DNA from 4 places in the Paenibacillus sp. P5_B5 genome. Region 1 is predicted to be linked to each of the others. Evidence: predicted binding sites of a transcription regulator. Region 1 holds the regulator's gene; each other region holds the start of a gene.
The links. The regulator Rex, encoded in region 1, represses fermentation and respiration genes when NADH is low (regulators of the CRP and FNR family bind a similar motif). The targets are predictions, from matches to a motif close to TTGTGAAATATTTCACAA.
Positions count from the first base shown of each region.

Region 1 (7,708 bases):
TAACGTAGTATGTTGGATTCTGCTCTGAGCCAAAAGGACCGAGACAGAAAGGATCATATGATTCTTTTTATTCGTGTGCCTTTTAGCCTGCCTAAAAGGTTTTTTTTGTTGTTATTTTTAACTGATTCTCTTTATGTGGGTTGTACTTATTTGGTCAAAAATAAGGATAGAAAGCGGGTACATGACATGCAAATACGTAAACCAATTACCACTTCTAGGCTTCAAAAAATGAAAGAAGATAGAGAACCGATCACCGTCATTACAGCTTATGATTATCCTTCTGCATTTCTAGCAGAAGAGGCTGGTATCGAAGTTATTCTCGTTGGAGATTCATTAGGAAACGTAGTGCTCGGTTATGATTCGACATTGCCAGTAACGATTGAAGATATGATTTATCATACAAAAGCAGTAACAAGGGCAGTTAAATCAACGTTCGTCGTAACGGACATGCCGTTTATGACCTACCATGGTTCACTAGAAACGACAATGCGTAATGCTGCTAGAATTATGCAAGAAGGGCTTGCTAAGGCAGTCAAAATGGAAGGTGGCGTGGAAATTGCTCATACAGTTCAATCCCTTACGATTGCAGGGATACCCGTTATGGGCCATCTCGGTTTAACTCCGCAATCCATCCATCAAATTGGTGGCTATAAGGTACAAGGGAAAACAGATAGCCAAGCTCAGAAATTATTAGAGGATGCCAAGGCGCTTGAACAAGCAGGTGCATTTGCAATCGTGCTTGAGCTTGTAACAGATGAAATATCTGCTTGGATCAGTGAACAACTTACAATCCCAACGATTGGTATTGGTGCTGGAGCAGCTTGTGATGGTCAAGTTCTTGTATTCCATGATGTCTTGCAATATGGGCCTGAAACTCATCCGAAACGATTCGTCAAAACTTATGCGAACGTCGGAGGGATGATTAAGCAAGGTATTGAACAATACGTTAAGGAAGTCAAAGAACGCAGCTTCCCTGCAGCAGAACATGGATTCCACGCCAATCAAGACATAGTTGGTAAACTATACGGATCGAATTAAGGCTCTCACTCATAATCATTGTTTGCTATAGAAAGAACCATTTGCAGAACAAAGCGGGAATGCAGAAGGATAATCCTTCCACGCAGCGTTCATTTAGTGAAGATTAATAAGAAATGGAGCAGGTATAAGATGATCGTAATTCGCAGCATTATCGAACTTCAAGGTTATTTGTCGCAGCAGCGTAAGCAACAAGACGATATATCAATAGGACTCGTTCCAACGATGGGATATTTACATGAAGGGCATGTGTCATTGATTAAACGTGCACAAGAAACCTGCAACCTAATCGTTCTTAGTATTTTTGTGAATCCAATCCAATTCGGTCCGAATGAGGATTTCGATAAATATCCGCGTGATGAGAAACGTGATCTCCACACTGCTGAACAAGCTGGTGTTCATGTTGTATTCTTGCCAAGTGTTGAAGAAATGTATCCAGCTCCATCCAAAACGAAAGTAGCTGTCAGTGAATTAACATCACGCTTGTGTGGAGCATCTCGTCCTGGTCATTTCGACGGGGTATCGACAGTTGTCACGAAGCTTTTTAATATTGTACAGCCAAATCAAGTCTTCTTCGGGATGAAGGATGCGCAGCAAGTAGCGGTTATTCAGCAAATGGTTCATGATCTTAACATGCCCGTTCAGATCGTACCTTGTCCAATTCTAAGAGAAGAGGATGGTCTTGCGCTCAGTTCGCGTAATATTTATTTGAGTGATAAGGAGCGACACGAAGCACTTGTGCTATCACATAGCTTAGCTGAAGCTAAGCGATTGATTGCGAATGGACAAGTTACTGATGTGAACGTATTACAGACCCATATTCATCATTTTATTAATCAATCACCGTCTGCCAATGTAGACTATATTGAAATTTTAACCTATCCGCAGCTTGAATCGATAAGGTCTGATCAGTTAAAGAATGTAGATCAACTGATCATTGCATTAGCAGTTAAATTCGGTAATACGCGATTAATTGATAACATTATCATTTCCATGGGAGGGAAATAATCTGCATGTTCAGAACCATAATGACATCTAAGCTTCACCGCGCGACGGTAACTGAAGCGAATTTAAACTATATCGGTTCAATTACAATCGATGAGGATTTACTTGATCTTGTTGATTTACTTCCTAATGAAAAAGTACAAATAGTTAATAATAATAACGGTGCGCGCTTAGAAACGTATATTATTCCTGGTCCTCGCGGCTCAGGTGTTGTGTGCTTAAACGGAGCGGCAGCTAGACTTGTTCAAGTAGGCGATACTGTTATCATCATTGCATACGGATTAATGAGCGATGAAGAGGCACGAAATTACACACCTAAGGTGGCTATTCTTGGAGAAGGAAACAAAGTTAAACAAGTTCTCGGTATGGAAACACATTCTACCGTCCTTTAATCACGATTTGACGCATGATTTATCCCAAGTGACAAACAATAAGCGTACATTGGTGTGATTCATAAAGTAACAACGAACTCATCTGCTTATGACAAAGGCGGGATGCACATGTTCAAACATTTATTTGAGACGATGAACGAAGTACTGGGTGAAGTCGCTAAGCAATATCCTCACGCAAATAAAGCCCAAAGGGTGAAATTAGACGAGCAGCTACAAGTATTAAAAACGATGAGTGATGAGTTTATTGAAAACTGGTTAGGTTTTGAAGAAAAGTTAAGAGCATTCTATTCAGATAAACCCGAAGAAGAGCATGGGGATCAGCCAACAAAATCGCATGCAAAGAAATTGTCGCCTCATTATATTTCTGATGCTGGAGCACCTACATCCAAGTCAATTGAATTTGATAAAGGTCAAGGATATTACAAGCTCTGTATGTATGATAATGCGATCAGAGAATTTGAAGCTGTGATTAAAATGAATCCAGATTTTATGCTTGCGCGTGCCTATTTAGCTATGTCTTTTATGCGTAAAGCAGATTATTCTGAAGCATCAAGACATTTTCAATTTATCATTCCGCTAACGGACAATGCCAAAATTAAGGCGATATCTTACAATATAATGGGTTGCATTCAGTATGAAAAACGTAATATGGATAAGGCGGTTGAATACTTTAACAAAGCGTATCATTTTGACCCGACCGTTATGAATTTGGAAGAATAATTCGCCTCCTTGTTTCGTCTTTTTGCAGATTCTGTTATGCTACTCTGTATAGCAAGAAGAAGGGAAGGATAGAGGGGAATGAAGTTTGCGGTTATCGATTTTGAAACAACTGGACCAGGTACTGACGATGAGATTATTCAAGTTGGCCTTGTCATCATAAATAATCGAACAATTACAGATAGGTATACTTCCCTTGTTAATCCAAGGATCGGTATACCTTCTTCAATTACTGGACTAACTGGAATTACCGATGAAATGGTGGAGGACGCGCCTGAATTATCGGATGTGATGGCCAAATTATATCCGCTTATACACGATTGTGTGCTAGTTGGTCATAATATTGCATTTGATTTTGGATTTTTACAGCGTGGTCTCGCTAAATCAGGTTATTTCCCATTTGGGGGTCGGGTTCTAGATACGATTGATTTATTAAAGGCCTTATTTCCTTCGATTAATTCATATCAACTTACACTTGCCTGCCAATGGTTCGATATTGAGCATGAACGACCTCATCAAGCAGATAGTGATGCAGAGGTTACTGCGATTATTCTCCAGCGTTGCTTGGATCGTATGGACGAGTTACCATTAATCACAATCCAGCGGCTTCATCTATTATTAGAGCAGCAGATTGGGAATGATATCGGTTGGTTTCTAAGCGAAATTAGAAACAAGCGTGAATTACAGGTAAGTGAGGATCCGAATTTGGATCGCTATTATCGGGGTTTTGCGCTTGGAGTCACAGATTGGCGTGATGAGGATGATTCTAAGAACGAAGAACCGCGTATTCTCCCAGAGAAATTTGAAGAGTTCTACGCAGATCTTAAATCGACTATGAAGGAAAGCCTTAATCATTATGAAGAGCGAGAAGCGCAAGAGACGATGATTGAGGAGATCCAATCTGCTCTGAATGATGGTCATCATCTGATGATTGAAGCGGGTACAGGTACGGGTAAATCCATTGGCTATTTAATCCCCGCCCTGTATTATGGGATCAAGAACGATCATAAGATTGTGGTTTCAACACATACGATTAATTTACAAGAACAGCTTCGTACTAGGGATGTCCCACTTCTTAGTGAAATATTTCCTGTTCCTTTTGAAGCTGCAGTGTTCAAGGGAAGAAGTCATTACCTGTGCTTACGTAAATTTGAAGGCAGAGTAAGTACGCTGGATCTTGACAGCTCCAAAGAGGATGCTATGACAGCTTCACAGATGACTGTTTGGCTGAACGAGACGGAGACAGGTGATGATGAAGAGCTTAATTTAACGGGTAGAGGGCTTAACTTCTGGCACTCCGTTGCTAGTGACGCTGATTCCTGCCTTAATCGTAAATGTCCATGGTTTCGGAAGTGCTTCTATCACCGTGCACGGAATTCAGCCAATCAAGCTGACTTAGTCATTACGAATCATTCCATGTTATTTACTGATATCAAAGCGGATCATCGCATTCTGCCAGGTTATAATCATTTAATTATCGACGAATCCCATCATCTTGAAGAAGTGGCTAGCAAGCATCTAGGAACTGAATTATATTATTTTTCATTAGTTGGAGCATTACAGTGGTTGTTTAAAGATATACGTACTGGCCAGCTACCGCTCTTGAGAAATAAATTGGCGAATATAAGTGGGGATGATCGTGCGGCGGCTTGGTGTGAAACGATTGAGCTCTTATATCCAAAGCTGATGTCAATTAAAGAACAGTGGGATACGTTCTGTGACCAGATGTATGATCTTGTTTCGACGGGTACCAAAGATGCTGCTCAGCAGGATACAGGACAATATGTGCTCCGAATTAAATCGGAATCATTACCCGCAAACTGGTCTAACTTAAGTCAAATGTCTGATGATTTGCAAGAGGATCTAGGAGATCTACTTAAAGCGTTAGATAAATTAATGAATAAGATCAAAGATTATCAAGATGAATATGATTTACAAGCTTTTCTTACTGATTTTAATGGATATGTGAAAGAAATCGCACAATGTCGTGATAATATGAAAATTTTCATGGAAATGAAGGACAATAGTTTTGTATATTGGATAGAAGGAGGCTTGAATAATAAGAAGAGCTCCATCCTTCTAAGTTGTGTGCCTATTGATGTTAGTAAGCTCATGCAGGAATATGTTTTTGATAAAAAAGCAAGCGTTGTTATGACATCAGCAACTCTCTCGGTAGATAAATCGTTTCAATACACAGCTTCACAGCTAGGATTTAACGAAGAGAATGATGAAGATAAGCTGCGTACGGTTATGCTTCCTTCCCCCTTTAAATATCGTGAGCAAGCGCTTGTATGTGTTCCTAGAGACTTCCCTGGAATTAAAGGTTCGTCCGGAGATGTTCTGTTTATTGATAAACTAATTGGATCACTTTATGAAGTTGCACTTGCCACAAGGGGGCGTTTACTAGTATTATTTACATCAAACAAAATGTTGCGACAAGTTCATGGAGAATTGAGGGAACGACTTAAACCTCATGGTATTGGAGTGCTTGGCCAAGGGGTGGATAGTGGAAATCGCAGTAAATTAACTCGTTTATTTCAAGAAGGTAAGTCAAGTGTATTACTTGGAACTAGTTCTTTCTGGGAGGGAGTCGACATTCCCGGTAATGCGCTTACATGTTTGGCAATTGTAAGACTTCCATTTCAACCGCCAAGTCATCCGTTAGTGGAAGCTAAATGCGAGAACCTCAAGAAACAAAATAAAAATGCATTTATGAAATTTTCCGTACCGCAAGCTGTAATTCGGTTTAAGCAGGGCTTTGGCCGGCTTATTCGCTCGTCCCGAGATAAAGGTGTCGTAATTATTTATGATACAAGAGTTATTGAGACACGTTATGGGAGAAATTTTCTTTATTCACTACCAGGTCCGAAGATCGAATCTATGTATACCTCCCAAATTGTACCTAGTATCCAACAATGGATGGGAGAGAATCTTCTTGAAATCGATGAAAATATCTGATGCAGTTGTTCGCAGACTGCCAATTTATTTACGGTTCTTGAGTGAGTTAGCTACTAATAATGTGCTTACGGTTTCATCACAGGATTTAGGACAAAAGCTTAATTTAAACCCAGCACAAATTCGCAAAGATTTAGCTTATTTTGGGGAATTTGGCAAAAAAGGAATTGGATATGATGTGCTTTTCTTAATTGAAAAAATACGTCAAATTCTGAAGCTGGACAAGACATTATCTGTTGCACTTGTAGGTGCTGGTAACTTAGGTCGTGCATTATGTAACTACAATACGTATCTTAAGGATTCGATGAAAATAGTTGCTGTATTCGATTCTAATCCTGAGCAGCATGGCAAAGTGGTTAACAATTTAATTGTACAACCAATGGAGCAGATCGAGGAAACGATTAAATTACTTCAAATTCGTATTGGTATTATTACGGTTCCTTCCGTGTCTGCACAACAAGTGGCTACACAGTTTGTTGAAGCGGGAGTAGAAGCTATACTGAATTTTGCTCCTGTAATAATTAAGGTTCCTAATAACATCCGCGTTCATCATGCTGACTTTACAACAGATCTCCAAAGCTTAGCTTATTATTTAGAATAAGCACATAAAATGAATAAGGTAGCATCTTCATTATTTGAAGTTGCTACCTTTTTTGTTAATTAGAAAGTAAATGAATCAACAAAAAAAGACGTCCATTAGGTCGTCTTCTAAAGGTTGTAATTTATAATACCCATCCGAACATGACTTTGTATAGTAGGTAACCCAGTACCATTGAAATAGGGATTGTGATTAGCCATGTGATGATCATTCGAATAACAGTAGCCCATTTCACCTCATGGAAACGAATAACACTACCTGTACCAATGATGGCAGATGTGATGACATGAGTTGTTGATAATGGCATATTCAAGAATGTTGACGTTTGGATAACAACAAACGATGTTAAATCTGAAGCAAAGCCATTGATTGGTTCAATTTTGATGATTTTGGATGAAACTGTTTTGATAATTTTCCAACCACCAATTGAAGTTCCTAGACCGATTGCTGTGGCAGCTAGAATTTTAACCCAAAGTGGCACTTCAAGATCGGTTTGGAATCCGCCTGCTACTAGTGCAAAGACGATGATACCCATTGCTTTCTGAGCATCATTACCCCCGTGCGAGAACGATAGTAGTCCAGCAGATATAATTTGGAAAAAACGAAATACCCGATTAAGCTTAGTTCGGGAAGAATTTCCTTTCCAAAGTACCAAATACTTGATAATTGTCATCATAATAAAGCCTGCAGTAAAGGCAATAATTGGGGATAGCAATAAAATCGCAATAATTTTACCGAAACCACCTAAGTTTACTGCATCCCAGCCAGCCCCTGCTATAACAGCACCAGCAAGCGCACCAATTAACGTATGTGATGAGGAAGATGGAATGCCATAATACCATGTAAGCAGGTTCCAAAAAATTGATGCGATCAGGGTTGCTATAACGATATAAAGTCCATTATCTACACTGAACGGATCAGCAATTGAACCACCAATCGTTTTGGCTACCCCAGAAAAGATGACTGCTCCAATAAAGTTAAGCACTGCTGCATAAAGAACAGCTAC
Region 1 is NZ_JBFULK010000001.1:328,836-336,543, forward strand. Features, by position in the region: gene panB (3-methyl-2-oxobutanoate hydroxymethyltransferase) at 187-1,038, shown strand; gene panC (pantoate--beta-alanine ligase) at 1,168-2,043, shown strand; gene panD (aspartate 1-decarboxylase) at 2,049-2,432, shown strand; gene AC1DOK_RS01725 (tetratricopeptide repeat protein) at 2,541-3,152, shown strand; gene dinG (ATP-dependent DNA helicase DinG) at 3,231-6,107, shown strand; gene AC1DOK_RS01735 (redox-sensing transcriptional repressor Rex) at 6,085-6,705, shown strand; gene AC1DOK_RS01740 (inorganic phosphate transporter) at 6,827-7,708, opposite strand, start outside.

Region 2 (7,708 bases), on a different contig from region 1:
CATCTGTATGTTTTTCATCTGTCTCCACCGTATTCTTCTTTTCTGATTTGTAACCCGTAAAAATAGAACTCATAGTCCCGTTTCGTTCCAGCCAATCTTCCCGGAAAGCCATATAAATGTGCACGACGATAAAAACCATAAACCCCCATGCAACTAGATGATGCCAAGAGCGGATCGTGAAGCTGTTACCAAAAATAAGAGGAACCCAGGAAAATAATTTTCCAAGCAGCGATTCAGGCTGGGGCTCAAACAGTAAGTAATATCCTGTAATCATGGCAAGTATGGAACCTACACCAATAAAAATCCAATAGCTTAGTTGGGCGAGTGGATTATGTCCCGTATAGTGCGGCTTATTATTTTTCATGAACATATAATATTTCATCGTTTCCCAGGTTTCCACCCAGAACTGTACTTGGGCCGGGTTGGAAGTTGCGTACCGATTACCTTTAAATACCCAGTACCAACGAACAAGCAAATTGGCTGTAAACGCGAAAGCTGCAAAAAAATGAATGTACCGTACCCAGCCCATAACGAAGGAATAATAAGCTTCTTCTTGAATCAATGAACCTAGAAAAGGATTGCCTATATAAATACCCGTTATCATGAGCAGCATAATTAAGGCCGCATTAATCCAATGGAACACCCGAACAGGTAACTCCCATACATACACTTTGACATAGGCTTTCTGATCATTGTAAACCAGAGTCGGGCGTCTTACCTTCGTAGCAATTTTGGATTTGGGATGCGCCTTCATTTGTGGTTTATTTTCAGTAGAGATCGACATAGGTTAGCTCCTAACCAATCCGTATTTCAGTCATTTGTTCGTTTTCCAAGTCGGTCAAATGCACTGCACAAGCTAAGCATGGGTCAAACGAATGTACAATCCGCAAAATTTCCAGTGGGTGCTTAGGATCTGCGATCGGCGTTCCCCTTAATGCCGCTTCGTAAGGTCCGATTTGATTCTTATGATCACGCGGTGAAGCATTCCAGGTTGTCGGCACGACGGCTTGATAATTCTTGGTCTTGCCATCTTCGATTCGAATCCAATGTCCGAGCGCACCGCGTGGAGCTTCGATCCAGCCTACGCCCTTCGATTTTTGAGGCCATGTGGAGGGCTCCCATTTGGTTTTGTTGAAGGTCACCTGATCGCCATTCTTAATATTATTAAGCAACGAATTCATATCATCTCGCATCCATTTAATCACAAGACCCGCTTCCAATGCGCGCGCTAGTGTGCGACCTAAAGCGGATTGCAGTGCCGAGAACGGAAGTCCCAGCTTGTTCAGAGCGCTATCGACCGATGTCACGTACTCTTCCTTCTTAGCTGCATATCCGATGATCATACGTGCTAGAGGTCCTGTTTCCATCGGCTGTTCTTTCCATCTCGGCGCTTTAATCCAGCTGTATTTCTGATCCGTATCGAGCGTTGTATATGAGCCTTTAGGTCCTGTATAATTCAGGTTCGTTTCACCCTCCCATGGGTGCTTGCCGCCCGCAGCCTGTCCATCGTACGTATACCAGGAGTGATCGATAAACTCTTTAACCTGCTCAGGGTCCTTGGGATTGACATCCAAAATATGATTCAGATCGCCGTTCAAAATAACACCACGAGGCATCCGGTACATGTCCACATCTGAAATATCTCCGGTCGAGAAGTCCCCGTAGCTCAAATAATTATTCAAGCCGCCTCCATAGGTCCAATCCTTATAATAGGATGCAATCGCCAAGACATCAGGAATATAGACTTTGTTGATAAATTCCATTGCTTCATCAATCAATTGCGACACATGAGACAATCGTTCTGCGTGAATACCGTTATCGCTGTTAATATCCAAAGGCGTGGCCATGCCCCCAACCACATAGTGCGGATGAGGATTTTTACCTCCAAAAATGGTTTGAATTTTCACAATATCTTTCTGCCAATCCAGCGCCTCCAAGTAATGCGTGACGGCAAGCAAATTCACTTCTGGCGGTAATTTATATATTTTATGTCCCCAATATCCGTTCGCAAAAATTCCTAGCTGACCACTGTCCACAATCTTCTTAACCTTCATCTGTACTTCTTTAAAATAACCTGGCGATGATTTAGGCCAATCCGAGATTGACTGAGCAATCTTGCTTGTTTTGGCCGGATCTGCTTCCAGTGCATTTAGTACATCAACCCAGTCAAATGCATGCAAATGATAAAAATGCACAACATGGTCATGCAGCATAACTGCGGCGTTCATAATATCACGGATGAGGTGCGCATTTCTTGGAACTTTGATTCCGAGTGCGTCCTCTACAGAGCGGATGGCCGCCAATGCATGCGTGGAAGTGCATACGCCGCATATACGTTGGACATATGCCCATACATCCCGCGGGTCACGATCCTGAACAATAAGCTCCAGTCCGCGGATGGCGGTACCTGAGCTGTGGGCGTTTTTGATAACTCCGTTATCCATGTCTGCTTCGATGCGCAGATGTCCTTCAATTCTTGTTACCGGGTCTATTACTATACGTTCAGCCATTTATTCGTCTCCTTCTTTGCTCTTCGCTTTATGCTTGTTAACTGCAGTCACACCAGCATGAATGGCAATACCTGCAGCTGCCGCTCCTACAACAGCCATTCCCACTAGCTCTGGATTAATCGTGGTTTGTGTACCTGGAATTTCCGCCAACCTTGTATAGAACGGCCCGTTATCCCAAAAATTAGCTTCGGAACACCCAATACAAGGGTTGCCCGACTGAATAGGATAGCTCACGCCGCCATTCCAACGCATCTCGGCGCAAGAATTATAGGTGGTAGGTCCCTTACAGCCAACCTTATACAAGCAGTAGCCCTGCTTTGCCCCTTCATCATCGAATGACTCAGCAAAAAGCCCCGAATCGAAATATGCACGGCGATTACATTTATCATGAATCCGGTGACGATAGAAGGCTTTCGGACGGCTGTGATGATCCAGTTCGGGAACCGTACCAAAAGTAATCAAGTGCGTGATTACACCCGTCATCACTTCCGCGATGGGAGGACATCCCGGCACACGGATAATTGGTTTATCTTTAATAATGTCAGTAATCGGCTTAGAATTCGTCGGATTCGGATAAGCAGCGGGAATGCCTCCCCAAGAGGAACAACTTCCATAAGCCAAGATGGCTTTAGCATGTTTGGCTGATTCGAGTAAGGTTTGCTTAGCGGAGACTCCGCCTACCATCAGGTATTCGTCATGCATCGGGATGCTGCCCTCAACGGCCAAAATATATTCGCCGGGATAGTTCTCGATTACATGTTTTCGTGCCTCTTCAATCTGATGACCTGATGCTGCAGACAATGCTTCCGTATATTCTAGCGAGATCATATCGAAGAGAACGCTTTCAATTTTGGGATGGGAAGATCGAATAAATGACTCTGAGCAGCCTGTGCAATCTTGAAGCTGAAGCCAGATCACAGGGACTCTTGGTTTGGTTTCCATCGCTTGAACAACAGTCGCCGTTTGCGAATAATCCAGTCCAACAGCAGCTGCTAGAGATGCACACATTTTCAGAAAATCACGACGGGTAATTCCACGACTTAAGGCCGATTGGTAGATCGTATCCATGTCTGCTTTCATTCCAAATCTCCTTCATTTAGTAAATGGAAAAATATAGAACATCAATCTCATCATACTCACTTCCACTTCGACAAGATGTGATAAAAGTCACAACATAAACAACCATTTATTTTCCTAGAAATATCCATATAAAATGATGTAAAGAACAGCGAGTTCTGCTTAATACCAAACATAACAAAACCTAAAACAGACTAAAGCGTATTTCTCCTGTCTTTTTAATAATAAAATAAATACTAATTTAATTCACGAGGGAGACAGCTTTTCATGACCGAAAATATGGATTGGAAGAATGGCGCGCGTGGACATAAATTTATAGCTTCTTTTAGCGGAGGTAAGGATAGCACTTTAGCATTATATAAAGCGATGAAAGTTGGAGAAGCAGTTGGATTAATCGTGATGCTGGAAGAGGAAGGCAAGCGTTCCAGATCCCATGGAATGACTCCAGATCTCATACAAGCCCAAGCGGAGTCGATAGGTTTACCTGTATATACAGCAGCGACAAGCTGGACGGATTATGAAGAAAACTTTATGCGTCTTCTAGAACAAGCTAAAAATCAGGGAGCAGAAGTGCTGGTAACTGGAGATCTGGATGTACCTGCACATGGTTGCTGGCATGATCGGGTGACCCAAAATGCTGGGTTGAAGCTCGGGATGCCTCTATGGGAAATGGATCATCGTGAAGTTGTTGAAGAATTCATCAACCTGGGATTTACCACGATCATCGTAACTGTAAACTTATCATTAGGAATGAGAGAAGAAGATTTAGGACGAACCTTAACTCATGAATACGTGGAGGAGCTTGAAGCCCGAGGTATTGATCCCTGCGGAGAAGGCGGAGAGTTTCATACTACAGTAGTAGATGGTCCAATTTTCAAGAATCCAATTCTAGTTCGTAAATGTGAGATTGTTAGAGATGGGAAATATGCTTTCTTGCCTTTGGAGTTGGATAAGGGGTGAAGGCGATCTTTAAACAACACAAAAATGTTAGTTTTTGTGGAGATTAGGATTTGCGCAAAGTTTATGAAATTAAAGGGCACCTGAAAAGATGCCCTCAGGTGCCCTCATATTAAAAGCTTTGAAGCTTCAATTTATCCGGATTTCGAACAAAGTAAAGATTGCGAACCAAATTATCCTCAACATGCATGAGTACTGCAGTATCAATGCCCTCACTTGAATGGACAACAAGCCCCTTTTGGCCATTCATATCCTTCATCTCGATCTGAAAGCCTCCTTCGAGTTGAGCTTTTTGGATAAGACCGAGAAGGAATCGAGCGACGCTATTACTTGATTCAATCGGTCGAACAGCTGCAATTGCTTTGCCTCCTCCATCAGAGATCAACACAACATCTTCAGCAAGAAGCGACATGACGGAATCCACATTGCCTTGTTCCAAAGCTGACAGAAATCGACGAACCCACCCTTCGCCCACCTTTTCGGCATGTATCGGTTCTTCGGGAGAAATCCCCATTTTTCCTCTTGCCCGGCTGTTTAGCTTGCGACAATTGGCTTCGCTTTTATCAACTAATTCAGCAATAACGGAATATTCGAAGCAGAATGCCTCACGAAGGACGAACACAGCCCGCTCTGCAGGAGACAGCTTTTCAAGCAGGACGAGCATCGCATACGACAACAGTTCTCCACGAACAACGGTTTCATATGGCTCATCATTCGGAGTCAGGATGGGCTCAGGGAGCCATGTTCCAAAATACTGCTCTCTCTTCTTGCGCGCCGATTTGAGCAAATCGAGACATCGATTGGTTACCATTTTACACAAATAGGCTTTTGGCTCAACCAAACGGTCCAAGTTTATGTCGTAAACTTTCAAGAATACATCCTGCACCGCATCCTCTGCGTCAGAGGTTGATCCAGTCAGTTGATAGGCAAGTGTAAACAACAGTCCTTTATACTGCTCGTATAATTCTTGCATGTATTTACTCCACTTCCTCTTCCGCTGCTTATCTATTAATCATTTTAACAAACTCGCTATATCCCATGTCATTTTTCGTATTCGCCAGCCCAACTTCCCCGTTAAAATGATGTCTAATCCCCACTGACGAGTCCATACCATTCCTTGCTCTGGGCCTAAACCAAAACAGAAGAAATCCATATAACCCTTGTGCGAAGGCGCAGAACTGCCTGATAAATCAGCCAAAATAATCTTTCCGAGTCTTGCTGCTTGGGCACTTGCTTCCTTACACGTCTTCCCGTCTGTTCGTCCGGTTGCAGGATCTACGATTCGCGCACAATCACCGATACTGTACACGCCCTGAGCACCTTGAACTCGATAACTGGCATCTACAATTACCTGTCCTTCGGGAGTGAGCGGCAACCCGATGCTCTGGAGCATTGGACTGGGCAATAACCCCAGTGTCCAGATACATAGGCCTACGGGCATCGTTTCACCACCCGACATGATTAAGATTCCATCTTTCTCTTGTAATACCTTTCTTCCATGCAAGACTGTGACTCCACATTGAGCAAGTGAACGTTCCAGCTTATGCCCCACCTTAACAGGACCCTCTTGAAAAAGCCTGGCATGGGAGTTCAATAGACATATTGTCACAGCATTCGGATCAAGTCCAAATTCGCTAGCATCTTCGCGAACGATATAGGCAAGCTCGGCTGATGTCTCGATGCCGCTTATTCCTGCGCCAGCAACAGCAATCGTCATTAATCTCTGTCGCTCTTGTGCATTCGTTTCTATAACGGCTTTCATTAAATTCGTGCGCCATGCTTCTCGGATTTTCACTGCAGCGTCCAAGCTTTCCAGAGCCACCCCCCCTTGGGCAGGGTCAGGCCGTCGTACGATACTCCCCGCTCCCAAGACGAGAACATCGTAGTTCATCGAATACTCATTGCCTTCCGTGTCCTGATAGATCAGCTTTCGCTCTACTGATTCGATCTTCGTTACCGCAGCCTGTATGAATTCAACCCCTTCGGAAAATAAGCTCGTGAAAGGAATCGTGATATCTTCATCCCTGGTCGCTGGCTTAAACAACAGTACCTTGCGAAGGTGATAAGTGTTCTTATCGATTAGAATAAGCCGCAGCCGTGTGCTTGACTCCCCTGAAAAAGCTTTGCGAATTGCTTTAACAGCATTAATGCCTGCATATCCTCCACCAACTACTACACAAGTTAACTCCTCCATCTGAACCTCTCCTTATCCCGTTTGCACATGTAACGAGATCGGGTTCAGTTTTGTGACAAGTAACATTCTTTAATACAGGCACACCATTAAATGATTTCTCAATGTTGCACATCGTCATGAAAGGATTCGTAGACATGTCGTTATCCCTCCTCTATAGAAAAGAGGAAATACAATAATTGCAGCAATTTTTACTGCGTCAGCAACCATTGTCGGTGAGTATAAAAACGTAGCTGTAATAAGACCATCTGCTTTAATATTATCGAATAAGACCTTGCCTCCGCTAGCACCCGTCATGCCGAGATAAACTAAAAGGATAAAAATAAAAATAAAAAAATCCATGCCATTATGGACATGGATAATCATCATTCATCCATAGTTTTTTATAGAGGGTATCAGCTATGAACCTCTCTCGTTAAGTGCGAGCATAGTTTATCATACAGAAAACGGAGCATGCCGTTAATGCTCATGTTAATGAGGTTCTTCTGGCTCGTACTTACTTAGAAATATCCACGAACCCTTCTCCGAATACATCACGTACATCATGAATGGTGATGAATGCCTCTTTGTCGATCGATCTGACAATTTTCTTAAGCGTGCTCACTTCCTGTTTGCTAATCACAATATACAGAATTTCTTTAGGCGTTTTTGTATAATGCCCATGTCCATACAATACTGTAACACCGCGATCCATGGCCACATTGACTTGTTCGGCAATTATATCCTGCTCTTTGGATATGATCGTAACGGCTTTTTTAGAGCTAATTCCCTCAATAATGAAATCCATCACTTTGGTTCCTATGTAGAGCATTACGATTGTAAACATCAGACTTTGCGCACCAATGACGAAATAAGAGGAGAAAGCAACAATCAAGTCAAAAAACAGGAGTGCATAGCTTATATTCCAGTCCAAAAACTTATTCATAATTCGAGCTAAAATGGTCGTTCCTGCCGTCGTTCCGCCAACGCGTAT
Region 2 is NZ_JBFULK010000002.1:181,452-189,159, reverse strand. Features, by position in the region: gene cybH (Ni/Fe-hydrogenase, b-type cytochrome subunit) at 1-784, opposite strand, end outside; gene AC1DOK_RS03490 (nickel-dependent hydrogenase large subunit) at 795-2,510, opposite strand; gene AC1DOK_RS03485 (hydrogenase small subunit) at 2,511-3,590, opposite strand; gene AC1DOK_RS03480 (Dph6-related ATP pyrophosphatase) at 3,855-4,547, shown strand; gene AC1DOK_RS03475 (RNA polymerase sigma-70 factor) at 4,657-5,517, opposite strand; gene AC1DOK_RS03470 (NAD(P)/FAD-dependent oxidoreductase) at 5,557-6,738, opposite strand; gene AC1DOK_RS03465 (hypothetical protein) at 6,853-7,077, opposite strand; PreQ1 riboswitch class I at 7,105-7,151, opposite strand; gene AC1DOK_RS03460 (YitT family protein) at 7,232-7,708, opposite strand, start outside.
Region 2: the regulator Rex is predicted to act here: its motif matches at 3,666-3,683, upstream of AC1DOK_RS03485 (hydrogenase small subunit).

Region 3 (7,708 bases), on a different contig from region 1:
GAGCAAGAGCTAATACGGTATCATTGGTTGTATAGAAGCCTGCAACCTGTTCACTGAACATGAACAAACCAGCTGCACATAGAAGGGATAATGAAACCGCTAATCCTATTCCAAGATAACTATAGATTTTGGCATCCTTATATCGCTTAGCACCGACCTCATGGCCAATCATAATCGTAAGACCCATCGAAATGCTAAGTGGCACCATATACAAGAAAGATGCAAAGTTCATAGCAGCTTGGTGAGCAGCTATGGTAATCGTATTGAATTGACTCATCATCAGGGTTACTGCAGCGAAAATGCCAGTTTCAAAAAAGATAGCAAAGCCTACAGGTACGCCGAGTTTTAATAATTCTTTCCATGTCTGAAGTGAAAGGCGATGTAATTTGCTGAAAACACGTAATTCTATAAAGGGTTCTTTCTTCCAAATAAAGTAGACCGTGATCAGAAGAATAATCCAATATGTAATTGCTGAGGCGTAGCCTGAACCAACTCCTCCAAGCTTCGGAAACCCGAATTTACCGAAAATAAGCAAGTAATTTAGCAAAACATTGACAGGCAAAGTTACTAGCGTGATAAACATCGTAATACGAGTAAATCCATGTGCATCGATAAAACAGCGCAATACAGTGTATGAAAATAGGGGGACAATTCCAAGTGAGATGGCTATTAAGAAATGTTTCGCAACATCGTATACCCCTTGTTCTAGATTCATCGTATTTAATAGTGGAGATAGTGCAAAGGCTCCAATAATGATGATAATGACAGCGATTGTTATCGCTAAATAAAGGGCTTGCATGATCTTAAAAGGAATCTGTTCCTTACGCTTAGCGCCAATGAGCTGAGCGATGATCGGGGTAACTGCTAATAGAATACCCGTAAGGCCGGTGTTGACCGGCATCCAGATGCTTGTGCCAATGGCAACTCCGGCTAAATCAATTGGACTCGCATGACCAGACATCGTTGTGTCAAAGAAACTCATGGAGAAAAGGGCTAATTGAGTGACAAGAATGGGGAGTAAGATAACAAGCAATTGCTGTATCTTTTGCTTAATAGTAAAGGTCTGTTTCATGGCTCTCCTTTGTTAATTATATGATCTGAAGCTCTTGATGCTGCCTGTAAATTATAACACAGACAATGCATAAAACATCAGTTACCATATATCATTAGTTATTCTATGTTGTGTCGTTTTAGCGCTTTACTGCAAAAGTATTTTTCACTCCAATAAAAAACATTAATTGATTTTGTATTTTCTTTTAAAATATATTATGTTAGAATACTTAACAAAAGATAGAGAAGGATGATGAGACTATGACAACTGTAAACGCTACACAACAAGAATCACTTAACCCATATGAAATTGCTCAAATACAAGTGGAGCTAGCAGCTGCCAAACTTAGCTTACCTAAACATATTGTTGAGGTGCTAAAAAAACCAAAACGTGTACTCACAGTAAACTTTCCAGTAAAAATGGATGATGGTACTTGTCAAGTATTTGAAGGCTATCGCTCACAACATAGTGATGCGATTGGACCAACTAAAGGTGGTATTCGTTTTCACCCACAAGTATCTCTAGATGAAGTTAAAGCGTTATCCATGTGGATGAGCTTTAAATGTGGCGTAGTAGGATTACCGTACGGCGGTGGTAAAGGTGGGGTAATTTGTGACCCAACGAAAATGAGCAAAGGTGAGCTTGAGCGCGTCAGTCGTGCTTATATCGAAGCTATTGCTGATATTATTGGACCTGACCGCGATATTCCTGCACCAGACGTTTATACGAATGCACAAACGATGGCATGGATGATGGATACATACAGCCGTCTTAAAGGTTCTAACCAACCAGGCGTTATTACTGGTAAGCCACTAATCCTTGGTGGATCCAAGGGTCGTAACGAAGCAACAGCACGTGGTTGCGTGTTCACGATTCAAGAAGCGCTTAAAGAAATCGGTCTTGCTCCAAGCGAAGCAACAGTAGCTATTCAAGGATTTGGTAACGCTGGCCGCATTGCTGCTGAATTGTTATCCGAAATTGGTTGCAACATTGTAGCAGTATCTGATTCCAAAACCGCGCTTTATAATAAGAATGGTCTTGATGTTAAGAAATTAACAGCTTGCAAAGATAATGGTTCATTAATCGACTACGGTAAAGAATATGAAATTAGTGCAGAACAAATTCTTGAGCTTAAAGTGGATATCTTAGTTCCTGCGGCACTTGAGAACGTAATCACTTCTTCAAATGCAGATCGTATTCAAGCAAAAATCATCGCTGAAGCAGCTAATGGTCCAACAACTCCAGAGGCAGACAAAGTTCTGAATAACAAAGGAATTATCGTAATTCCTGATATTCTTGCTAACGCTGGTGGTGTAACGGTTTCTTACTTCGAATGGGTACAGAACCTAATGAACTACTACTGGAGTGAAGAAGAAGTTAACGAGAAGCTAGAAGTTTCTATGAAGAATGCTTATGCTGCAGTTCGTACCTTGTCCAAAGAGTACAATACAGATCTTCGTACAGCAGCATTCATGATCTCTCTTAAACGTATTTCTGAAGCATTAATCGCACGCGGCTGGGTTTAAGATAAAGTAATTATAAATATACTTATGAGAAATCCATATCCATTTGATACGGATTTCTTTTTTGTTTAATATGTAATTTATTTCACATTATTATTAATGATGTTAATTTATAATAGTGATGTTATATTGATTTTCGATTACGAACAGGGGGGTTGCTTGATGGCTTACCACAAACCTCAGCAAATTGCAGAAATAACAGTTGAGAATGGGACTAAAAAGGCAACGCAATCTACACAAAGCGTGCTAGTCTTGGGATTTGCAGCGGGTGCTTTTATCGCACTTGGTTATTTACTCTATATTCGGGTGATAGCTAATACACCTGCGGAATGGGGAAGCATGACGACCTTTATAGGTGCATCGTTATTCCCGGTAGGACTTATACTTGTGCTTATTGCGGGTGGAGAATTATTAACTGGTAATATGATGGCTGTGCCGTTAGCACGTATGCAGCGTAAAATATCAACCATGCAAATGACAAAAAACATTGTATTAGTCACAATTAGTAACTTTGCAGGAGCGCTGTTCGTTGCTTACTTCTTCGGACATATTGTGGGACTTACCGAAACAGGGCCTTTTTTGGAGAAAACGATTAGCATTGCCGAGCATAAAATTCATGATTCCTTCTTACAAGCATTTATTTCTGGCATTGGGTGTAACTGGCTTGTCGCTCTAGCAGTTTGGTTATCCTATGGAGCTAATGATTTAAGTGGTAAAATTCTTGGCATCTGGTTCCCGACTATGGCATTCGTTGCGATCGGTTTTCAGCACGTTGTTGCGAATATGTTCGTTATACCTGCAGCTATATTTGCCGGAGCAGATATGACATGGCTTGATTATTTACAGAACTTTGCACCGGTTTTCCTAGGTAATTTAACTGGTGGCGCTATATTTGTTGCTGGTATTTATAAGCTTGCTTACCTACCCAAAGCTGATAAAGCAATAGACATGAAATAAATGTAATTATGAGAATGCAGTTCGTATCCTTTGAATAGAAGTTAATTGAATAAGGTTTGATTCATAAAAGGGCTAGAGATGGATTCGTAATGAATGATCTCGAACCCTTTTTGTTATATATAAATAGGTGGATTGCTCCCTAGTGGTTCTTATAATAAACTACATTATAAAGGGGGAATGATGGATGCGGATCTTAATTTTGGGAGGAACGTTATTTCTTGGTTATCACCTAGTTGAAGCGGCACTACGTAACGGTCATGAGGTGACGATATTTACGCGTGGGAAGAGTGAGCCGAATGTATTTCCAGAGGTTGAACGATTAGTTGGTGATCGTGATGGGAACCTGCAAGCCTTAGAAGGAAGACGCTGGGATGCAATAATTGACACATCTGGTTATGTACCGCGGGTTGTACGTGACTCGGTAATTTTATTGCGCGATGCTACGGATCATTATACATTCATTTCGAGCATCTCGGTCTATCAGGATTTCACTTTGCCGCAAATGGATGAGACAGCTCCAGTTGCTCAGTTAGACGATGAATTATCGGAGAATGTGGCCGAATGGTATGGACCCTTGAAAGCACGATGTGAACAAATCGTTGAAGAAATAATGCCTAATAAAGCTTTGATTATTCGCCCTGGCTTGATTGTAGGACCAAGAGATCCGTCGGATCGATTCACCTATTGGCCTGTTCGTATTGACCAAGGGGGTAAAGTACTTGCTCCAGGGAATCCAGATACTCTTATACAATTTATTGATGTGCGTGACTTAGCGAATTGGATTATCACGATGGTAGAAGTGAAACAAACGGGTGTTTATCAGGCTACGGGACCAGATCAATTGCTGACAATGAAGGATTTACTGGAGACTTGTATACAAACATCACAAAGTAACGCTGAACTCATATGGATCGAAGATACATACTTAGTTGAACAGGGAGTTGGCGCTTGGATGGAAATGCCTTTATGGATACCAGCAACAGAAGATCATGCGGATATGGCTTATTTTCAACAGGTCAGTAATCGGAAAGCAGTTGAGGTAGGACTTGCATTTCGTCCTTTAAGTGAAACGATTCAAGATACAGTCGAATGGGATAAAGCGAGGGACATTAGTATGAAGCGAAAAGCAGGATTAGACGCGGGTAAAGAGCGAGAGCTGTTACATAAATATCTTGAAATTGATTAAATACTTGAGTAATATAAAATGGAATTTGAAGTTGATTTTTGAGTTTCATAAAGAAGGGGGGATATATCTTGGAAGAACTTCCTCCTAGTCATAAAACCAAAGTTTTACTAGGTTATGCGTTAAAAAAACACATGAATAATAAACCTTTAGAGAGAATTACGATTCAAGAGATTGTAAATGAGTGTCAATTAAATAGACGAACCTTTTATTATCATTTCCGAGATATTTATGAGCTATTAGAGTGGGTTTACAAAGAAGATGCCCTGAATCAGTTAGAAATTTATAATAGTTATCATAATTGGAGAGAAGGATTGTTGCACTTATTTAACTACTTAACTAATGAAGGTAAATTTTTATTAAGTGCTTTATGTTCTCTTGAACGAGAACATTTGGAAAAGTATATGTACGCAGTAACATATCGTGTTACTAGAGAAATTGTAAATGAAATATCTTGTGATTTGAACGTGCAATTGAAGGATAAGGATTTTGTGGCCCATTATTATACGATCTCACTTGTTGGGATTGTGAGTCATTGGTTACGAAATGGTATGAAAGAGGACCCTGACCATATAACTGAACAAGTATTAATCACAGTAGAAGGTTCAATGAGGCAAGCGCTTGAACGATTTGCAGCAAGAGAACAATAGAGCAGATTTTACACAAAAGTAATGTTCTGTGCATATACGATCGATTTTGGTAGTGTTAAAATGGTATTTATCTATCTCTAAACTACACTACGCTTTTTTTGCATAAAAGAGATCAGGAGGATTACTATACGTGCCAGAATACGTTATTGTTACAGATTCGACAGCAGACCTACCGTCAGAGCTACTTGATCATATAGGTGTTTCAGTCATACCTATGAGTTTTGATTTGGATGATCAGAGCTACATGCATTATCCAGATGAAAGAGAAATGAGCTTTCCTGAGTTCTATGATAATCTAAGACAAGGAAAGACATCCAAAACTACTCAAATTAATTATGGTATTTATAGAGAATTTTTTGAAAAGATCCTTAAAGCGGGTAAAGATATTCTATATATTGCTTTTTCTTCAGGATTAAGTGGTACTTATAATACTTCACAGATTATCATAAGAGATCTTCTAGAAGAATATCCGGAAAGAATGATTGTAAGTATCGATTCTATTGCTGCATCAATTGGCGAAGGACTTCTTGTATATCATGCTGCGCACAAAAAGCAAGAGGGCATGAATATGGATGAATTGCAGGAATGGATTGAACAAAATAAAGATCATGTGCGTCACTGGTTCACTGTGGAAGACTTGAATCATCTCAAACGTGGAGGAAGAATTACGTCTGTAGAAGCTTTAATAGGATCTACCTTGAAAATCAGACCTGTTTTGAGTGTAGACCATGAAGGACGTTTGATTACTGTCACTAAAGTGAGGGGTAAGAAGAAATCTCTCGAAGTGTTACTAGAGCATATGCTTGAAGAAGGCGTAGATTTACACAATCAAACTGTCATTATCGGACATGGTGATAATCTAGAGAATGCTGAGAAGCTGGCAGAGCTAATTCAAGAGAAAAATATCGTTAAAGAAATCATTATCAGCTCCATAGGACCGATCATTGGGACTCATACGGGTGCGGGTATTATTGGATTAGTTTTCATGGGAAACAAAAAGAATTAATAAGAGAGCATCTAATCTGATGAGGGTTAGATGCTTTTATAATATGTATCTATAGGATAGATTGAGGTATATTTGTATTAACTAAACAAAGAGAGGTCACAGATATGGATATGAATCAGCTAAAGGAACTCGTTAAGGCAAGTCAAAATATCGTATTTTTCGGTGGAGCGGGTACATCGACGGAAAGTGATATCCCTGATTTTAGATCCGCTGCAGGTTTATATAAAGATACGAAGGGATCTGCATATCCTCCAGAGGTTATGTTAAGTTATTCGTTCTTTAAGAGTCATACGGAGGATTTCTATTCCTTTTATAAAAGCAAGATGGTTTACCCGCATGCGAAGCCGAATAAAACTCATCATGCACTAGTGGAGTTTGAGCGTAGAGACCAGTTAAAATCCGTCATTACGCAAAATATCGACGGACTTCATCAGATCGCTGGTAGTCATCGTGTTATGGAACTTCATGGTTCCGTACATCGGAATCATTGTATGGATTGTGGAGAATTCTATGATTTGACCTATGTAATTGCTAGTGAGTCTATTGTACCCCATTGCAAGGTATGTGATGGAATCATTAAACCAGACGTTGTTTTATATGAAGAAGCTTTGGATTCAGATGTACTTGAGCAATCCTTACAATTCATATCAGATGCTGAGGTATTGATTATTGGAGGAACTTCACTCACTGTTAACCCAGCTGCAGGGCTGATTCGTTATTATCGAGGCAATAAACTAATACTCATTAATAAAGAAGCAACACCTTATGATGGTCGCGCTAATTATATTATTCATGATAGTGTTGGCAAAGTGTTAGATGCACTTGTGAAGTAGTAGTTTGGCCAACCAGGTAGGTGCCATTGTTTGTACCAAAGTAGGGGCTGTTGCGGTACTTCCAACCTACGAAGAGGTCATTGGAAGAAGTATCTAAAGTTTATTTCAAAAACATCAAGTGTAGATCACTTGATGTTTTTTTGTAGTATTTTCCTTTATTGACAGAATCATAGTTTACGCTTACATTGTTAATATACTGACTAGTCAGAATAATTATTTCGAAGAGGAAGTGTACGTAATGTCCGAATTTAATTATGACTTAAGTGTAAATGTAGAACCAACAGATCAAGGACGTAGAGGAGATAATCTGGTGATTGTAGCTAATTTAAGCGGAGCAACTGAGCCAGTGAAGAATGTGGTATTTACAGTAATAGAATATGGTATATTTCAAATTTTTCAAGATTTAGGGGACGGACGCTATCGTCTTCAATTCAAAATTCCGCACGAAGCTCCAGCAGGAAATTATACAACTCGGTTTCATGCAACGAGTACAAGCGGACAGAAG
Region 3 is NZ_JBFULK010000003.1:276,726-284,433, forward strand. Features, by position in the region: gene AC1DOK_RS06305 (MATE family efflux transporter) at 1-1,072, opposite strand, end outside; gene AC1DOK_RS06310 (Glu/Leu/Phe/Val family dehydrogenase) at 1,312-2,577, shown strand; gene AC1DOK_RS06315 (formate/nitrite transporter family protein) at 2,737-3,531, shown strand; gene AC1DOK_RS06320 (NAD-dependent epimerase/dehydratase family protein) at 3,716-4,717, shown strand; gene AC1DOK_RS06325 (TetR/AcrR family transcriptional regulator) at 4,786-5,364, shown strand; gene AC1DOK_RS06330 (DegV family protein) at 5,495-6,370, shown strand; gene AC1DOK_RS06335 (NAD-dependent protein deacylase) at 6,475-7,203, shown strand; gene AC1DOK_RS06340 (hypothetical protein) at 7,442-7,708, shown strand, end outside.
Region 3: the regulator Rex is predicted to act here: its motif matches at 2,648-2,665, upstream of AC1DOK_RS06315 (formate/nitrite transporter family protein).

Region 4 (7,708 bases), on a different contig from region 1:
TCATGCGGTGGGGAAAGAATTGTGGGAGGAACCGGCTGTCCCTCATTATGGTAATAAGGAACAGGGAGTGCGATTGAAGAAGGGTATGGTTCTTGCTATTGAGCCTATGCTTACGCTAGGCGGTTGGCGTGCTTATGTTGAAAGTGACGGCTGGACTGCCCGAACAATTGATCACTCCATATGCGTACAGTATGAACATACCGTTGCGATTACAGATAATGGACCCCAAATACTTACTGTGCTATGACGATAGAACGGCTTGTCTATAGTTTCACCAATGTGGAGTGCGTGGTAAGGATATATTGAGAGGGACATTAAAAGGTAAATGTTACAACAAGGTCTGCTGAGAAAGCAGGCTTTTCTTTTATGAACTATCCTAAAGAGTTAATAGTTAATTGCTATGAAATAGTTTGGCGTTGTTTGGCATACTTCAGAATAAATTCATTATTCCCCCAACTTTATTTTCAGAAGTTCAGGATAAGATGAAACTAGTTAATAGGGGGTGAGATCGAGATGAGGATGTTGGAAGTAATTGTGATCGCGATCAATTTTGGTCTGTTGTACTGGGCAATTATCGAGAATAGGAAGGGCGGCCAGGGATCTGTCTTCCCTTTGATGATCGCCTTCGGTTTGGTTATGGTACAAATTGCAGTGGAGGGCGGGCGTTGGCAGATGGTTCCGGCTTACTTGACTCCATTGGTTTTGACGGCTTATTTCTTCTTAGGCAAGCGGAAGGAGGGTGGCAGAAGCCGGGTTACGGTCTCGGTTCAAGTGGTGCTGCTGACCTTATTTTTGTTAGTCTCGTCTGTACTTCCGGCGATGTTGCCGGTATTCTCGTTTGTGAAACCGACTGGGCCTTATGCGGTGGGATCGACAGTTTATCACTGGGTGGATGAACAGCGGCAAGAAAAGTATTCCGATAATCCAGACGCCCGACGTGAGCTGATGGTGCAAGTTTGGTATCCAGCCGCCAAAGGAGGCACGGAAAAGCAGAGTCCTTATCTCCAAAACGCGTCGAAAATGACTGTAGCTATATCATCAAAAATGCTGGAACTTCCAGCTTTCACGTTCAGCCATCTGGGGCTGGTCAAAACACATTCTTTACTGGAAGCCAAGCTTTCGGACTTGGAGAGTCGTTATCCCGTATTGATTTTTTCTCATGGGATGAACGGCTATCGCAATCAAAATATGTACCAGGTGGAGGAACTTGCAAGCCATGGCTATATCGTTTTGGGCATCGATTATGCTTATGAAGCTGCTGCCACCGTGTATGCTGACGGACGCGTAGCCATGAGCAAAGTCGGCACTAACCTGACTTCTATGGCCAAGTACGATGAGCATATACCACTTTGGGTCGACGATGCTACCTTTGTGCTCAATCAAGTGGAGAAGCTCAACAGGAACGATTCTAAAGGTCGCTTTACCGACAAAATCGATCTTGAACGAATCGGGATGCTCGGACATTCGTTCGGGGGAGCCGTTACAGTGCAAATGATGAAGAACGATTCACGTGTGAAGGCAGCCTTAAGTATGGACGGTGGGTTTTATGGTTCGCCGGTTTCCGAAAAAGGATTGGGAAAGCCTTTTTTTATGATGTATTCAGAAGAGACATATAATAAGGTAATGACCTCTTACGATGATATTCCGAAACAGAGAGGGGTGGGAAGCCGAGAGGAGTTTGAAGCTCCCAGGAAAGAATATATGCTAAAATCAGGCAATGCATTGGCAGGCGGCGGTTTATCCATACTTATTCCTGGTTCAAAGCATGCAAGCTACTCTGATCTTGCGCTATTCTCTCCATTACTAGGGTTAGGCGGCTCAGACACGCGGCGGGACCACCGTATCGTGAACGAATTCAGTGTTGCCTTTTTCGACCAGTATTTAAAAGGAAAGGACGACTCTGCGCTCAAAGCATTAGTTGCTAAATATCCGGAATTGAACTTCAAAGTGAACAAGTAAAAGATATGAAACATTAACTTATGGGATCAATCTTTCCATACTATCTGGCAGTGTAGAACTTTATTTCAAGTTCTGTTCTGCCATTTTTCTTTAAATTGAACATAGTTGCTATTACAATGAAAGAAGTTGAATTTATTTACGACACCAGTATAGGCAAAATGTTGAATGGTAACCATTTATTATGATCAATGTGTTGGATATTGTATTATGGATAACAGAACGACTGCCTCAATAACTATTTATAATATAGAACATAGGAGGATTACATGTCCTGGAGCAAAATGAAGCAACAACTGGAGAGTTTTCTCTGTCCTGCGTTATATGGAAGGGTCGAATACCGTGCAACCAGCTACCGTTATTTACCTGATAAAGCAGGACAATGTTATATTGCAGTAGATAAAAAGAATGTACTCAATATGAATGATAGTACTACCTTAATCAGATGGTATCAGACCGAGCTCGAAATTAAGAATGATTCAGATATCCAAATTCCTATCAACAATGAAGAAATTGAAGCGGTCAGAAAAGATACCAAGGGGATAGTTCCGGAGGATCGTCTACAAGTAATTGCAAGAAGTAGAAAAATATCAGAATATGCAAAGGAGCTTTTGTCAGCACAGTCATCATTAAGTAAATCAAATTTTATCGTTGTAGCTAATAAGTTTCTATCCATTTCTATAGAGGAAAGCATAGAGAGCAATGATATCCTATTGAATATTCTAGCTTTGGTGGACAGACGAGTTGGAAAAAAGCGAATTTTAAACATGACCGAGAAGATGAAGTTAAAGCATCCAATTGTGCAGTATTTTTATGAACTACGGCTTAGTACGTTATGAGAATAAATAACTTATTCAGAGTGAGCAAGCGTTCGTCGCCGATCTAATCAACGAATTGTTGGAGGAGATGGAAGAACATGTCCACAATCATTGAAGGATTCGTTCCTTTTCAAGGGGAACATTGCGAGACGACAACAATGGGCAACTTGCTTCATTTTGCGGGAGTTCGGCTATCGGAACCGATGTTATTCGGACTTGGTCAAGGGTTAGGATTCATTTATTGGGATTCGAAGGGGATGGGTTTTCCTTTTATTGGGGGAAGGGTGAAACCGGATGAATTGTCTGCTTGCATAGCATCCCGGCTCAACTTAACCATCAGGACGCAAGAAACTTCGTCTGTTGAAAAAGCTTGGCAGAACGTACGGAGCTTCATAGAACACGGAATTCCGGTTGGGCTTAAATTGGACTCCTATTATTTGGATTATTTCACGAACAAAGTGCACTTTGCCGCCCACTATGCGGTAATATATGGCATGGATGACGAATACGCCTACTTGGCGGATACAAGACAACAGGGTGGACTTGTGACGACGCGTTTGGTCCATTTGGCAATGGCTAGAAACGCAAAGGGGCCTATGAGCTCCAGGAATCGTTCCTTTACGCTTGAGCCGATCGGTACTCTCCCCCCGCTTATGCCCGCTATTCGATCATCCTTAACCCAGAATGCACAGAACTATTTGAATCCGCCCATTCGCAACATAGGGAATAAAGGCATTATAAAAATGAGCAGTGAAATCCTGAAGTGGCCTTCTCGCAGTAAGAATTTTGAGCAAGATCTATGCTTGACGGCATTATTAATGGAAAGAGCGGGAACTGGCGGCGCATTGTTTCGAAATCTATATCGAGATTTTCTACAAGAATGCGTGAATCTGTTTGGAGACCCAAAAGTAGAACAGGCATACTTGCTGTTTACGGAAATCGCACCAATGTGGATCAGCGTCTCTTCTTTGATCGACCATGTAGGAAGAACGGAAAACCACCAGGAGCTGAACCAGGTTTCCAAGCTTTTGCTTGAGATTGCGGATAAAGAACGTATAGCCATGGAATTATTATTGTAATTAATTAAAACAACAAACGCTTGGACTCATCAGAGCCCAAGCGTTTGTTGTTTGCATATAGAAAGCTGATATCTTATTGTGCTTTTACGAATTCAGCTGATTTTAGACCGGCTTGGCGACCGAAAACAATGATCTCCCCAACGGAGTTGCCGCCGATGCGGTTTTGACCATGCAAGCCGCCTGTAACTTCGCCTGCTGCAAACAGTCCTGGAATAGGCTTACCGTCTTTATTTAGAACTTCTGTGTTTGTGTTGATTTTTACGCCACCCATGGTGTAATGAATCCCTGGGGCGATTTTGATTGCATAGTATGGTGCGCCGGACAAGTCTTTGTCCATCCCTGTTTTTCTGCCGAACTCGGCATCCTTTTTATTCTTTACTGCGCTGTTCCATGTATCTAGCGTGGTTTTTAGCTGATCTGCAGGAACACCCATTTCTTTGGCTAAAGCTTCGATCGAATCCCCTTTAATGACAAAACCCATTTTTTCGTATTGCTCGATTGCTTTAACACGGGATTTTACGCCGGAATCAAATACAAGATAAGCCGATTTTTCAGGAAGTTTATTGATAGCGGCGGTGACATTGTCACGAGTATCCAGTTCGTTTACGAAACGTTTGCCGTCACTAGCAACGAGGAGTCCTCCTTCTCCGCGAACAGCTTCACCAATGAGATAGGATTTCTCTTGCTGCACGGTTGGGTGAACTTGGATTTGATCCATATCGACCGTTGTACCATCGAGTTTTTCAACCATCATAATGCCGTCACCGGTGCTGCCTTTTTGGTTTGTTGTTACTAACCCTTTCAAATCAGGTCTAACTTCGGAAATCATGTCCATATTGGCGCCGAAACCACCGGTTGTCACGACGACGGCATTCGCTGCAATATTTTTCTCGTCTTTTTGGTTAAAGGTGACTTTGACGCCATTTACTTTGCCATCTTTTTGTGTAATATCCGTCACGTTGGCATTAACAAAAAGCGGAATTCCTTGTTCATGTACATTTTTCGTCAAACCGTTAACAAGGTATTGTCCTACTGCTGAGCCATCTTCAGGACGGTGTGTGCGTTTTTCGTTCATACCGCCAGTAATCGTGATATTGTTCAACCGAATTCCCATGGAATCCAGCCAATCGATCGAACTTGCAGAATTGTCAACGAAGAAACGAAGCATGTCTTTGTCGTTTGTACCATGACCGCCTTTTAAGGTCTCTTCATAAAATAAATCATTGCTGTCTTGAATACCTTGCTCTTTTTGGAACTTGGTTTCAGAAGCATTCATTCCCGAAGATGATTTGGATGTATTCCCTCCGGCAACCGGCATTTTTTCAAAAATAACCGGGTTCATGCCTTTTTCTTTTGCCTCAAGTGCAGCAGACATACCGGCGCCGCCTGCACCGACAATGATGATATCATATTTATCTTTTAGTTGATCGTACGGTGTATATTGGGCTTGAGACGCTCCCGAAACGGCTTCCGTTCCTTTGGTCTCTTCTTTTTTGGCATTGCCCTGACTTTGGTCTTGGTTATTGCTTGCGCTACCGCATCCCGAGATCACGAGCATGAAAGAGAGAACGAGAGTAAGCGTTGCTGTTACTTTCTTTTTCATGTTAAACCCTCCACTTTTCTGTATCTTTATTTCGATTACATAAAGAGCCAAACGCTTTAGCTTCTTTAGGCAAAATTTATTTTAATATATCATCGGTCTAATTGTTGTGAATTATTTCACATTATTCTTAAAAAGAAATAATTACCATTATTTACAATTACCACGTCTTTCGGTTCTCCATGATCTGAAGGTACTGGGGCTGTTTATGCCATGGTCATCCTCACTGCTGGACAGCTGTCATCGATCATATGCTGACTCCTATTTGACTGCTAGGTGACATGAATCATAGTCGTACATGCGAGGTGTTGCTACAATGGTATATGGAAATAAAAGTGAAATTATTCACAAGAAATTGCAAAAGGAGTTATTTATGATGAAAAGAATCGTAACACTCAGTACCCGCAAACTAATGGATACCGCAAAACACGGCGGATGCGGCGCATGCCAGACATCTTGCCAGTCCGCTTGTAAAACTTCCTGCGGAGTTGCAAACCAGAAGTGTGAAAATGCATTGAACAGATAGGATTCGGAATTCTACCGCCCATTGCTCTGCAGTTGGGCGGCTATTTTTAAGAAACGGATGCCGCCTCTATAGGACGGCAAGCACGTTTCTACTTGTGGGTAAAAGGAGCTTGATTAGCAAGTATGATTCATCAATATAAACTAAACGGTTACAACATTGTACTCGATACCTATAGTGGCTCGGTGCATGTTGTCGATGACCTAGCATATGAAATCATTGAGATTTATGAGAAAACTTCTATCGAAGAAATCGTGACAACGATGTTGGATAAATATAAACATGATTCCGGCATCTCCGAGAGCGACATTCGAGAAACCATCGCGGATATCGAGGAGCTTAAGAATGATGGTCAGCTTTTTACTGAGGATGAATATGAGAACCTCTCCATTGATTTGAAAAATAAAAAAACTTATGTCAAGGCGCTTTGTCTCAATGTCGCGCATACCTGCAATCTGTCATGCGAGTATTGCTTCGCTAGCCAGGGGAAATACAACGGAGATCGAGCGATTATGAGCTATGAGGTTGGACAAGGAGCTATAGATTACCTGCTGGAGAATTCGGGTCATCACCGCAACCTAGATATCGACTTTTTCGGCGGGGAACCGCTTATGGCCTGGAAAGTGGTTAAACAGATCGTAGCTTATGCAAGAAGCAAAGAACAAGAGTACAAGAAAAAGTTCCGCTTCACCTTCACGACGAACGGTATGCTGCTGAATGATGAAGTAACCGAGTTTTTAAATCAGGAAATGTACAATGTCGTATTAAGCCTGGATGGAAGAAAAGATGTTCATGACCGACTCCGCAAAACGGTTACCGGAAAAGGCAGTTACGATCATATTGTTCCGAAATTCCAGGAATTCGTCCAAAAGCGCGGAGACCAAGAATACTATGTACGAGGAACCTACACGCGTAACAATGTCGATTTCACTAATGATATATTTCATATCGCAGACCTGGGTTTTGACAAGATCTCGATGGAACCGGTCATCTGTGATCCGCAGGAACCCTATGCACTTACCGAGGAGGACCTCCCGGAGATTTATAACCAATACGAAATTCTCGCCAAGGAAATGATCGAGCGCGGTGAACAAGGTAAGGGATTTACCTTTTATCATTACATGCTTGACCTATCGGAAGGCCCATGCATCCAGAAGAGAATCAGCGGCTGTGGTTCAGGAACCGAATATCTCGCTGTCACGCCTTGGGGCGAACTTTTCCCTTGCCACCAGTTTGTCGGGGATGAAGAGTACAGCATGGGAAACATCTGGGATGGAATCACAAAATCTGAGTTGCAATGCCAATTTAAAGAGAGTAACTGCTACTCGAAGCCGGAATGCAAGGACTGCTGGGCGAAACTTTACTGCAGCGGTGGCTGTCCTGCCAATGCGCTGCACGCGACTGGTTCCCTGGACGGAACCTACGACTTCAGCTGTGACATCTTCCGCAAGAGGGTCGAATGTTCCATGATGGTGAAGGTTGCTGAATCCATTAGAGCGATGGAGGAGTAATCTAGCCGGTTCTAAAAGAATAGCATATTAGAGTTGGATTTGAAGCTTAAGCTGGTTCATGGCTTGAGCTTCTTTCTTTTGTGTTGATTAAACGGCCCTAAACAAGGTAAAATTTGTTAAACGAAAATCGTTAGGAGGAAGGTAGATTGTCAAATGAAATAAAGAACTACATTGACTATCCAATGGTACAAATTCCAGGGGGAGAAATAGAATTAAGAGAC
Region 4 is NZ_JBFULK010000006.1:62,924-70,631, forward strand. Features, by position in the region: gene map (type I methionyl aminopeptidase) at 1-247, shown strand, start outside; gene AC1DOK_RS10230 (alpha/beta hydrolase family protein) at 514-1,959, shown strand; gene AC1DOK_RS10235 (SF0329 family protein) at 2,226-2,795, shown strand; gene AC1DOK_RS10240 (BtrH N-terminal domain-containing protein) at 2,873-3,853, shown strand; gene AC1DOK_RS10245 (flavocytochrome c) at 3,927-5,456, opposite strand; gene scfA (six-cysteine ranthipeptide SCIFF) at 5,830-5,979, shown strand; gene scfB (thioether cross-link-forming SCIFF peptide maturase) at 6,102-7,487, shown strand; gene AC1DOK_RS10260 (formylglycine-generating enzyme family protein) at 7,670-7,708, shown strand, end outside.
Region 4: the regulator Rex is predicted to act here: its motif matches at 5,561-5,578, upstream of AC1DOK_RS10245 (flavocytochrome c).